Regions from separate parts of the Sporomusa aerivorans genome, predicted to be linked through region 3. Evidence: riboswitches for the same ligand, from Rfam matches in the RefSeq annotation. Region 3 holds a riboswitch; each other region holds the start of a gene.
The links. Region 3 has a riboswitch for cyclic di-GMP ahead of SATMO3_RS02700 (methyl-accepting chemotaxis protein). Riboswitches for the same ligand answer to the same signal wherever they lie in the genome.
Positions count from the first base shown of each region.

Region 1: linked by a shared signal. The riboswitch ahead of SATMO3_RS00410 (methyl-accepting chemotaxis protein) and the one ahead of SATMO3_RS02700 (methyl-accepting chemotaxis protein) in region 3 are both predicted to bind cyclic di-GMP.
Region 2: linked by a shared signal. The riboswitch ahead of SATMO3_RS04370 (methyl-accepting chemotaxis protein) and the one ahead of SATMO3_RS02700 (methyl-accepting chemotaxis protein) in region 3 are both predicted to bind cyclic di-GMP.
Region 4: linked by a shared signal. The riboswitch ahead of SATMO3_RS30130 (methyl-accepting chemotaxis protein) and the one ahead of SATMO3_RS02700 (methyl-accepting chemotaxis protein) in region 3 are both predicted to bind cyclic di-GMP.

Region 1 covers NZ_CP156926.1:102,505-105,643, reverse strand. The annotation lists gene SATMO3_RS00420 (magnesium chelatase) at 1-244, opposite strand, end outside; gene SATMO3_RS00415 (MarR family winged helix-turn-helix transcriptional regulator) at 485-925, shown strand; cyclic di-GMP riboswitch class I at 983-1,070, shown strand; gene SATMO3_RS00410 (methyl-accepting chemotaxis protein) at 1,371-3,139, shown strand, end outside.
Region 2 covers NZ_CP156926.1:967,175-970,313, forward strand. The annotation lists gene SATMO3_RS04365 (HD domain-containing phosphohydrolase) at 1-1,318, shown strand, start outside; cyclic di-GMP riboswitch class I at 1,376-1,463, shown strand; gene SATMO3_RS04370 (methyl-accepting chemotaxis protein) at 1,564-3,139, shown strand, end outside.
Region 3 covers NZ_CP156926.1:585,715-588,853, forward strand. The annotation lists gene SATMO3_RS02700 (methyl-accepting chemotaxis protein) at 1-1,237, opposite strand, end outside; cyclic di-GMP riboswitch class I at 1,365-1,450, opposite strand; gene SATMO3_RS02705 (GNAT family N-acetyltransferase) at 1,558-2,043, opposite strand; gene SATMO3_RS02710 (mechanosensitive ion channel family protein) at 2,348-3,139, shown strand, end outside.
Region 4 covers NZ_CP156926.1:6,307,134-6,310,272, forward strand. The annotation lists gene SATMO3_RS30130 (methyl-accepting chemotaxis protein) at 1-1,472, opposite strand, end outside; cyclic di-GMP riboswitch class I at 1,707-1,792, opposite strand; gene SATMO3_RS30135 (manganese catalase family protein) at 2,019-2,222, opposite strand; gene SATMO3_RS30140 (recombinase family protein) at 2,247-3,139, opposite strand, start outside.

The DNA of each region.
Region 1 (3,139 bases), 480 kb from region 3:
AATGGCGATGGAACGGGCAATGCGGCGCAGCCGGATCACAATTGTACAGGCAGTTTTTTATCCGGGTAATAGGAGGCAGTAAAGCCCGTGCCATCCGCATAATAGTCGTCTTGCCTGTACCACGCAGCCCTTCGGCCTGGATATGAAACGGCCTGTCATTAACGAGAGCGGCCACTGACATCTCAACTGCCCGGAATAAATCCCGGTTGCCGGTATGCCTGATAAGCCGGATATATTCATGCATATCATTCCCCTCCGGATTCTTTTGTTATATTATGTAGTGTTCCCCTCGGAGTGACATCCATGCTCACATAAAAAATCCAGAATATGTATTTGTATAGCTTATTTCTACTATCTAAGCTACGCGCAAAGAAAAAATATGACATTATTTTTAAAATTAATACAGAAATTGGTATACTTTTGCAAATAAATGTAATATAATTTGAAATAATACTTAACTAGCTAATGATTGAGGTAACTTTGAGTGCAAATCGACGAAATGCTCATGCATCAGCTTTTCCAAACAACCCGTATTATTTCTTATAGTTTAAATCGCTTTTTTAAACCCTATAATCTTCATTTTTCAGAGTGGGGAATAATCATAATTTTAATGAATAGTGCCCCCCTGACGCAGCGTCAATTAGCCTGTTATTTGAAAATTGAGCCGGCGTCTATATCCAAAAGTTTAGCCGGTTTAGAGAAAAAAGGACTCATCATCCGGGAAACAGGTACAGACCGAAGAGAGAAAAATGTCTTCTTAACCGAAAAATCCAAAAGCCTCTACCAGCAATGGAATTCCATTGCAGAAAAGCATCGAAAAACGATTTTGGCGGATTTAACTCTGGAAAAGAAACAGGAATTGCATTTGCAACTAAAAAATATTTATCAGGCGACGCAGCTGTATGACGAGAAAAGTCGTATATGAAGATGGCATCAGTCATGTGAGAATACCGTCTACAAGACGAACATTATACTATTAAACTGAATATGTAGGCATACTTGCCGAAAGGCAAGGACGCAAAGCCATGGGTCTAAAGGCAGTGAGTGCCTATGATTGCCAGGTTGCAAATTCGATTCTGTTAAATCGATGGATCAGGCCTGCCCATAGCGGGTCTTTATTTTTTTCCTGATCTGCCTTATTGCTGCCAGAACCAGGTACATTCATAACTTGGGCGTGCTGCGCCTTGATCGGGATTGGAGGGATTTCTGGAAGATTAATAATAATTTCGGAGCATTAGCATTATTAGCAGATGTACTAATTATAACGCTAAACATTCTATTAATAGTTTTCTTTTGCAGCATTTTATATAGCTTATTCACACTGCTCCTAAACTGGATTTTGCACTAAATGCGGAAATGGAGAGATGAGCTTGAAAAGCTTACGAGCAAAGCTTGCCGTAACAGTAATAACGCTATTTGTAATTGCGCTTAGCACACTTGCTGGTCTAAATTACTGGCAATCGCAAAAAATGCTGGTACAGGATGTTGAAAAAGAACTTTCGCTCTTGGCACAAACCAATGGCGAAGCTGTCGGGCTATGGCTTGTAGAGCATAAAACCGAATTAGAAACCATCGCACGGTCGCCGGTTATGACCAGCGGCAATCGCGACGCCATGGTATCTTATATTATTTCAGAAATAAACAATAACAAGCTATATGAAAACATCTTTTGGACAGATAGTAACGGTAACTACGTTGATACCCGCGGCTTAGCGGGCAATTCAACAAGCCGCCCTTACTTCAAACAGGCAATTGAGGGGAAAACCACCATCACCGATCCGATTATATCCCCGGGCAGCGGTAAACTGGTCGTAGTAATTGCTACCCCCATCAAAGCTGACGGACGCATTATCGGAATTTTGGCTGGGGCCATTAATATCGAAGAAGTGGAAAAGCGTATTCTGGATATTAAAGTGGCCCAGACCGGGTATGCCTATGTTTTACGGACTGACGGCACAATAATCGTCCATCCCAATAAAGAATTAGTAAACAAAGCCAATGTTAACAACGATCCTAATGCAACCCCCGCTCTGAAAGCAGCTGCTGAAAAGATGCTGCGTGGAGAAACAGGAATTTCCAGTTATCCTTATGCAGGTGTGGAAAAGTATTTAGCCTATGCACCAATTACCGGAACTTCCTGGTCCCTGGGAGTAACAGTGCCTGCCAACGAAGCCAAAGCCCAGCTAAACGCCTTTGCCTGGATTTCACTAATTACAATTATTACGGTACTGATTTTAGCTATCATAGTTATTCTCTGGTCAGCGGCACGCATCACCAAACCGCTGCTGATTCTTGAAGAAACAGCCAGCCGTATTGCCGGCGGCAATCTGAGTATAACCAGCATCAATGTACGCTCACAGGACGAGTTGGGCCGGCTGGCCCGGGCCTTTGAAACCATGATAGGCAACCTGCGGGCACTTGTAAAAAAAATTGATACATCCTCAGAAATGGTGGCCGCATCGGCTGAGGAACTGACTGCCAGTGCCGACCAGTCATCGCAAGCCGCCACGCAGGTGACACATTCAATTACCGATGTATCTAAAGGCATGGAAGAACAATTAAGCGCGGCCAATGATACCTCGGCGGTGGTTCAACAGATGTCAGCCAGCATCCAGCAAATTGCCGCCAACGTCACTGAAGTCGCTACCCAGTCAGCCCAGGCTTCAGGCAAAGCCAACGAAGGCAATAACGCGGTGGAAAAAGCAGTAAGTCAAATGACCCATATTGAACAGACCGTTACAAGTTCTGCTGGGGTTGTGGCCAAATTAGGCGAACGCTCTAAAGAAATCGGCCAGATTGTGGATACTATTTCCGGTATTGCCGGCCAGACCAATCTACTGGCCCTCAACGCCGCCATCGAAGCAGCCAGGGCCGGTGAACAGGGACGCGGCTTTGCCGTAGTAGCGGAAGAAGTCCGCAAATTAGCCGAACAATCGCAGGATGCAGCCAAACAAATTGCTGTTTTGATCAGTGAGATTCAGGGCGACACCGCTAAAGCGGTAATCGCCATGAATGAGGGAACCAGGGAAGTTAAGCTGGGAGCTGAAGTAGTCAATGCTTCCGGGCAAGCCTTCCTGGAAATTACCACACTTGTTGCTCAAGTATCTAATCAGATCGGAGAAATTTCCTCAGCCATCGA
Region 2 (3,139 bases), 380 kb from region 3:
TCAAAAAGCTGTTATTGGCAGCGCCATCATCCTGTTGTTTGCTTTATTGTTAACCTGGTTAATGTCCAAAAGTATTCAAAGACCGATACTAATGCTGCTTTCTGCGTCCCAGGGAGCACAATACGGCGACTATTCACATACAATCTCTGAAGAAAAATTTTCCTTTGCGCCTGTTGAAGTCCGCGGCTTGTGCAATGCCTTTAATATCATGCTGGGAACTATTAATGAACACATCGCACTTCTATATGACCGCAATGCGGCGTTGATTGTTGCCGAAACTAAATACCGCAAGCTGAGTACACAGGACCAGCTTACTCAGATTCACAACCGGACCTACTTTGAGGAGGAAGTCAGCCGTCTGCAGTCTTTGCAGCAGGCACCGGTAGGGGTTGCTATCTGCGATGTAGACGGCTTGAAACTTATTAACGATACCTTGGGCCATAAAGCCGGCGATGATTTAATCCGGGCGGCTGCCAACAGTATTGTCCAAAGTTTTTCTTCTCACGTGACAGTAGCACGGATCGGCGGCGATGAATTTGCGGTGATAATGCCTGGCGCGGAGTTAGACGAAGTACTTGCCGGGATAAAACGTCTGCGGTCTACGGTGGATGAACATAACAGGATACATCCTGAACTTCCGCTGGCAATCTCGACCGGTGGCGCGGCTGCAACCAAATTGCCGCTTAAGCTGGAAGACGTCATCAGTGAGGCTGATAACCATATGTACCAGGAAAAGAACCGCAACCGGGCGCACAACCGCCAAATGCTGCTGACAACACTAATGCAAACTGCCGGCAAAAATGACCACGGCTTTTTCGACCATATCGAAGGCGTAAAGAAATGGGCGCTCAAGCTGGGGAAGGCACTGCTTTTAGATGATCAGGCGTTACGCCAGCTCGAACTTGCAGCCCACTATCATGATATAGGAAAAGTGGGAGTTCCCCGGGAGATTCTTGTAAAATGTGGTCAATTAACGGAAGCGGAATGGGTGCAAATAAGGGCGCATGCAGAGCTTGGCGGGCGTCTGGCGAAAGCAGTTGCCGAACTTCTTCCTGTAGCCGAATATATTACCAGCCATCATGAACGATGGGACGGTTCCGGTTATCCGGATAAAATAAAAGGAGAGGGCATTCCTTTAATTAGCAGAATAGTCGCTATTGCCGACTCCTATGATGCTATGCAGCGCAATACCTCATACCGTAAGGCGGCTTCACGGGAGGAAGCAAACCGGGAAATGCAGGCTCATTCGGGAAAACAGTTTGATCCCCGACTGGTGAGCTTGCTGTTAAAAACAGTAGAAAAAGAATGCAACATTTAAGGAGGATTTTGCCAATTTGTCCCGAAATATGTAGAAAAGGAACAGAAGTGTGTTTCAGATCAAATTCAGCAAACTTATCGAAAGATAAGGACGCAAAGCCGTGGGTCTACAAGCTGTGTGTGCTCAGGATTGCCAGGTTGCAGTTAGTTGCATTCCGGCAATCTTTTTTCATTTTCATTTAAGACAGGATAGTAAGAATAGTAACAGCAACAGTTCAAGAAAAAAATGAAAGGAAGGTTATTGTTATGAAAATCACCAGTATGAAAACTAGACTTCTCTTAATTCTGTTGCCCTTTTTGATTTTAACCTTTGGATTATTAGTAGGTGTCAACTATTATCGGGCGGAGCAGGCCCTGTCGGCGAGCGTGGAAGAGAACGCAATAGCGATTGGGAATGATTACTCTAATCGTATCGAGGCTTATGTTCAGGGGGCAGTGCTGCAACTGGAAGCATTCTCCACCAATAAAGGCTTGTATAATCCGGCCGATAAGAAGCAATTGCAGGAGACTTTGCAGGATTGCGCCAAGCGGCTGGGCAACCTGGAAAATGTAACCTATATTGCTACCGACGGTTTGGCTCTGCGTCCTGACGGAAGTACTACCCAACTGGGCGAACGTGCATATTTTAAACAGGTTATAGCTACCAAAAAGGCGGTGGTTTCCGAAGTTCTTATTTCAAAAACCACCGGCAAAGTGGCTGTGAATGTGGCGGTACCGCTCCTTTACGGCGATCAGCTGACAGGCGTATTAACGGGTACAGTATCATTGGATAAGTTGACAACGCTGATTAAAGACATGCGATTTCTGAGTACAGGGTACGGCGTTATTGCCGACAATAGCGGCAAACTTATCATCCATACCAAATTACCGGACTTGGTTGGCAAATTAAATTTTACCGAAAAGAAAGTTGATCCGGCACTCAATGTAAAAGAAACGGAACTGGATGATCATTTTATCAGCCTGTTTAAAACTGCTGCCCAAACCGGCAAGCCGGTACGGGGGACTTACAAGTTTGTTGACGGGATAACCAAGGTTGGTGTATTTACTCCCATTCAGCTGCCGGGCAGTAATCCCTGGATCTTAATTGTAACGGCGCCGGAGGCTGAGGCTGCACAGGCGGTAACTTCATTGACATACGCCATGCTGACCGGGTCGTTCTTCTGCCTTGTTCTGGCTGCGCTGTTTATTCTTTATCTCAGTAAAATTCTTTCAAAGCCGATTGCCTTGATCAGAGACGAATGCCTGCTGCTGGCGCAGGGGGACCTACGCGATCAGCAGGGCAGGGTCTTGTCTCATGATGAAGTGGGACAGTTGGCGCAGGGGTTTCGGGACATGCGCACCAGTCTGCGGACTCTGGTCACCAATGTTCTTTCCCAATCGGAATTGCTTGCCGCTTCCAGTGAAGAACTGACGGCAAGTGCCCATCAATCGGCAGATGCCGCTAATCAGGTAGCCGGCTCGATCACGGAAATTGCCCGGAGCGCTGAAAATCAGGTTGCAACAGTTAATCAAATCACTGCGAGATCCCGGGCAATGGCCGAAGAAGTAAATCAGATTGCGCAAACAGCAAAAGACTTATCGCAAATTGCTGAAGACACTGCTGCGGCAGCGAAACAAGGCCGTACGTCTGCAGAGCAAGCCGTAACGCAGATGAGCGAAATCGGGGAGAATACAAACACTACGCAGGCGACTATCGGTGAATTAAGCAAAAGCTCTCAGGAGATCAGGGAAATTGTCACACTAATATCCTCAATTGCCGGGCAGACCAATCTGCTGGCTTTAAACGCCGCCATTGAAGCGGCGAGAGCGGGAGAACAGGGGC
Region 3 (3,139 bases):
TGGACTGGACCAACAGAGTAGCATCATCCACCGCCTGGCGCTGCGTCTCCGATCCCGCTGCCACCTCGCCGGCAGACAGGGCGATCTGCCCGGATGCCTCGGCGCTTTGCTTCGAACTTGCCGCCAACTGATCGGCGGAAATGGCTGTGGCATCAGCCGCATCACCCGTTTGCCGGATCAACTGCCGGATATTTTCCGCCATTACCTGAAAAGCTTCCACCAACTGCCGGATTTCATCCTGGCCTGTATAAGTAACGGCAGGAGTAACAATATGCCCGCCGGCGATTTGCGCTGCAACCGAGGATATAGCGGTTATCGGCCGGCTGATTCTCCGTACCGCAAAAAAACCGATTAAGGCGAGCAGAATGCAAGACAGCAGAACGACAACAATAATCAGGTTGCGGAGATCATCCGCATTGGACATGGTTTCCTCAATATTCTGGAAGGACAACACCGCCCAGCCAGTCTGACCGACAGGGGCAAAAGCCGTCAATTGCCGTCCCAGGTATTTGGTCTGCGCTTCCTGTGATTTAGTCATATCAATAACGTCCTGTTCGTTAAACAGTTCATGCTGCTGTGACTTGGTCTCATCACGGCTGTCCGTTAGATAATAAGATTTCTTATCAAGTACAACGCCTTTACCGGTATTGCCGGCATTAAGCCCTTTAGCCAATTCGGTTACATTGCCAAGTTTCAGATTGCCGCCGATATAGCCGATAATCTGTCCCGCGTTATTTACAAGCGGCGCAACTACCGGTGCTGTGGCCTGCTTGGTGAAGGCGGAAACATAGGTATCGGAAATCACCGGCTTCTGCGCGGCCGCCACATCTTTATACCACTGGCGATCGGAAAAATCCTTTTTACCGCCAAAATCGGTTTGCGGCCACGTATTTTTTATCTGTCCCTGTGCATCCACGCAAAAGACCAGTTCAAACATGCCATTGCCCTCATAAAAGGAACGTAGCACAGCGGTTTGATCCTCCGAACCGAATGCAGCGGCATACGGGGTTTTCGCCAGGGTGGCAACACTGGCCTGTCCGTCATGCAAATACTGCTCCAGGCGGTCCGCCACCCGAATGACATGATCCCTGTGCGTGTTTTTCGTCATGGTATCTAAAAGTGAATTAGCCTGCTGATTGGCCGTATAGCCGATAATTAAAGCCGGAATGATTGCCAGAATCACCAAAAAAAGACTCATTTTCCCCTGTAAGGTCGTAAAAATACTGTTAAGTCGCATAAATCGTCTCGATCCTCCAATTTTCCCCTATGGATTGTCAGTCTGTGGGCCTCAACGACAGCTTCAATGTCGTCGCACCTCCCGCCATATTGCCGCAGAAAAAAATGCCAGGGCACACCAAAAACATTAGTGCAACCTGGCGATCATAGATTTTTTATCTGTAGACCCATGGCTTTGCGTCCCACCCTTTCGGATGGTTTGCCGACAAATTTCATGGAATTTTTTCCCTAACTAATAATAATTTCTCCGTACAACTATAAAATCCTGTAAAAAAAGCAATATCATTTTTAACTTTATGTAAAAATATGTAGTTATAAATCTTAGAAATAGTCGGGTATAACAGCCGCATTAGCTTTTATCAATTCATTCCATACCAATTCAGTGCAATGTGCCATACAAACGCTTTTTTCGTATTTTTGCAGCTTTTCAGGCAAGCTTTGAAACCCGAATTTTTCATAATACGCCGGCTTTATATCAGAGTACAGAAAAATAATTGTGTTGTCGCCTGGGATCAGCTTTATGCACTGTTTTATGAGTTCGGACCCGTAGCCTTTGCCTCTGTGGTTTTGCGAAGTCAGTATGGACCCTAAGCCGTAGACATTCTTGCCAAGGAGGCTTTCTAGCCGCAGCAAAACCGTCGAACTGGCGATCTCGCCGTTTTCCTCGATGACATATCTTATGCCGATGGCATCATCCTTACTGTTATCAACGCAATATTGTTCAAAAGTTCTATTTTTACTCCATTCTTTATACCCTTCCTGAAAAAGAAAAGGTATTTCTTCTTTAGCGGCCTCCCGGAAGATCATTGTCATCGCTCCTTACTCTGTATGGTTAGTTACCTGAAACTGTAATTAAATATCAAGATATTCGTTTGTTAGAGCCTGTTTTCCTTTGTAGCGCGGTTGTGCTTGGCAGATCAATTTACTAATCGCTTACTCCAAATATATAAAAATCTTGAACCGGAAAATAAAAACTTATATAATAAAAGTAAGTTGTTTGTTCTTTAATAACGATGCCTGATAATTGCCGGCAGCGGGTTGGAGCAACCAATTTCTTACACCGGCTTTTTAACCATTTGGCTTTAACTATAGGAGGAGGGGAGAGGATACGATGCAGTTTGACATACAAATGCCTGAGCAATTTTATATGTTATTGCCTTATGTGACAAGCTACATATCTTTGTATAAGCTAGCCACAGCCGCTGCAATATTTCTTGTTTTCTGGGGCTTCAAAAATTTATTTACTAATTACATTTTCCATTTTGTTCATGACAATCTTTGCAGAAATGAAGCGAATCAGGATTCTTTTCTCCTTGTTTTGCGCAACCCTGTCAAAAATTTGATTGTTCTTACCGGCGGGTATCTTGCTTTGCATAATATTGTGCCAAATACATTTGATTTTTTGCTGAACAATATATTCCGGACAGCGGTCATAATTTTGTTTTCAAGCGCAATCTACGACCTGATTGGTTATTATGCAGTAAACCAGTCGGAAATCCAGCGGATTTTTAACCGCGAAGTGGATAAAATTCTAATCCCTTTCCTTTCCAAGGTACTAAAATTCATTGTGCTGGCATTAGCCTTTGTGGCTATAGCCAGTACCTGGGGCTACGATGTAAACGGATTTATCGCCGGACTGGGGCTGGGCGGCCTGGCTTTTGCTCTGGCGGCAAAAGACCTGCTGGCTAATATTTTTTCCGGAGTTATTATTATAACGGACAAGCCGTTTAGTATTGGCGACTGGGTAAAAACCAGTGAAATTGAAGGAACCGTGGAAGATATCAATTTTAGGAGCACAAAAATACGGGCTGTTGATCAAGCGCTGGTCACTGTACCAAATTCTAATCTGGTCAATGCTCCCATTATCAATTATACGAAACGGACCATGCGTAGAATTACATTT
Region 4 (3,139 bases), 770 kb from region 3:
GCTGCTTCTATTGCCGCATTTAAGGCCAGCAGATTGGTTTGACTGGCAATACCGGAGATAGTATCGATAATTTGGCCGATTTCTGTAGAACGTTCCCCCAGTTTTGTCACCACTGCCGCCGAATTGGCAACGCTGGCTTCAATGTTCTGCATCTGCCCGACGGCATCTTCTATTGATTTGCCGCCATTTGCAGCCAACTGAGCGGTCCCGGCCGATACGTTGGCGACTGTACTGGAATCGGCAACAATTTGCTGAATATCGGAAACAATCCGGGTCACAATCACTGCGGTATCATTGGCAGTAGTCACTTGTTTTTCAGCGCTTTCCGCGATGTCGGTTATTGCTATTGTCACTTGCTCAGCGGTAGCCGCCGATTGTTCCGCACTCGCAGTTAGCTGCTGAGCGGCTGCCGAAACCACGCCAGCGGAAACGGAAACATCCTTAAGCAGGTCTTTCAGTCCCTTAACCATTGCGTCAAAATTTTGCGCCAACCTACCAATTTCATCCTTGCTATGATTCGTTATGCTTACATTTAAGTTACCGTTTTTCAGCGCTTCTGTCGCACTTACCAATTGCGTGATGGGCTTAGTGAGCCGGTTGGAAACAACAATACTAATGAAGATCACCACAATCATCGTGATAACCCAAACCATTAAATTGGTAAGGAGCATTCCTTTACTAACCGCATCATACTCTTCATAGTTCTTCTCCATACAAATAACCCAGCGTGTCTTGGGGTCATACACATAGCTTGCTAATTTGCGAACACCGTTTTCCCCCGCAATTTCTTCAGAACCGCTTTGACCCTTTAATGCGGTTTGAACAAAAGGCTGGTTACTCATATCAGTACGTTCTCCCGACACCTGGGCTGTAGGATGAACGATTACTTTTCCATCTTGATCCAGTATGTAAGCAGTAACTCCGTTAACTGAGCGGTTAACTACAAAGTCCTTAAAAATATTTAGATAAAGATTGGCCTGCAATACGCCGACAACAGCTCCGTTATCTGCCCGGATGGGTGTAGCCAGTACTACTACCGGCTGTCCGTCTCTGGAGCTGATTAGTACTTCGGAAATAACTTCTTCAGTACCCTTGAGCGCTTCCTGATAGAAAGACCGGCTGGACACATTGACCAACTTGGCATCATCGCCTCTGACAACCTGTTTACCTGTTAGATCAGAAATAACCATATCAATATTGGAGTAGGTTTTTTTTAAGTCGGCGAGTAATTGTTTGGTTGCCGGCAAGTCAAGATTTTTTACGGCAGTGGTACGGGAAACCGCCTTAATTACCTCCATGTGCTTATTGAGGTAAGCCTGGGTCTCGGTCTTAAAAACTTCAGCCTTGCTGGCATTAATCGCATAGTAATCACTTTCCAGTGGTTTAGTAAACAGAGAGTGGGAAATTAGAGTCGACACAAGCAAGGGAATGCCGCTAACGAGCATTAGTAAGACAATAATAATTTTTTTCATTATTATTTAACCTCCTCGAAACAGAAAAATAGCCAATCAATAGGGCGTTAAAAATTCAACAATCTTGGAGTTAGTAGTCCGCTAATTAATTGCAAAAAACATTACTCTTTAGCCTGGCACAATTTTCAGCCATCCTCCTTGTATATACCAACACAACATTGGCTTTATAATATTATTTATAAAAAATAAACCAGCCCCATAGCTGGTTTATGAGGCGCTTGGCCATTAGAACCAAACGGCAGCCTGGCAGTCATAGGCTTTCCGCCTTTAGACCCATAGCTTTGCGTCCTTATCTTTCGATAAGTTTGCCCTTTATAATTTGTCTTACTTAATCCCGCAATCAATTTCTTTAATCCGCAAATTCACTGTAGCATTTTTTTCTCTACAATTCAAACACCTTAACAAGACTTTAACCCAAAGTTAAAATCCTGCTTGGAGAACCCCGTCTTTCGTCTTTTCAAGATATCCTTAACCATCCTAGTCCATATTAATAAAATACCCTCTGCCTATAGACAGAGAGTATCTTGCAGCTATTCGGGAAATCCTTTATTCACACCCGCCCTTATGACCGCTCCACATATGTTTGCTCTTGCACATCCATTCCTGAACCTCGTTTAAGGCCTCGCCAAACCGTTGGAAATGTACTACTTCCCGCTGCCACAGAAAACGAAGAGTATCTTTTACGCAGGGGTCATCGGTACAAGCAATCAGATGCTCATATGTCGACCGGGCTTTTTGTTCTGGGGCGATTGTGTATCGGCAACATTTTGGGGACTAAAAATTCCAATGAATTTCAATGGGAATCTGCTTGGTTTCAGGGCTTCGCTTGCCAACGCGAATGAAGTCAATTAGCTTTACGGTCATTTCCCGATTAAGCTTTGTAATATCTAGATATTCTTCGATAATCTGGCGGCGGCTGTCAGCTGACTGCATTTTTCTTTCTATGATTTCTAATTTATCTCTTGTCTTACTTGCCTGCATTTCAAGACGTTCTTTTTCCTTGCAAAAATTTTGATAGAATTGCAGGAATTCACTTTCGGTAATGATGCCTTTGGATTTGTCTAAATAAACATCCTGAATGCCTTTGGCATATTCCGAAGCCTTTCTTTGAAATGTGGTAACTTCGGCTTTAAGCTTTTCTCTTTTTTCATTCAAGTTGTTGGTAATGCTGACCTGCTGCTCTAGTTCATCCTTGTCAAGGTATTCAGTTATCATAGACTTAAGTTCAGCTATCACAGCTCTCTCAAGCTCTGCTACCGATATAAACGAACCTATGCATGCTTCATTGGCAACATGTTTTGTTTCGCATTTTAAATAATAGCGGTCATGACTTTTGGTAGAACGCATTACATAATCGCAATACATGCATTTTGCTTTTTTGGCAAATATCCCAATCGTACCGACAGAAAACGGTTTAGCCTTTTCCTTTATTAGCTCTTGCACATTATCCCAAAGTTCGCGGTCAATAATAGGCTCATGAGTGCAACTTACTTTAATCCATTGCTCTTTAGGAATGGGTTTATTCTCTTTGGTTTTATAGGAAATACTGCCGTATTTGCCTTGAACCATGTTTCCAATATAGATTTCATTGGTTAGCATATTGGATATGGCAAAGTATTTCCACAATGTGCTATTTTTAGTTTTTGGCTGTTGGTATCGTAGATTCT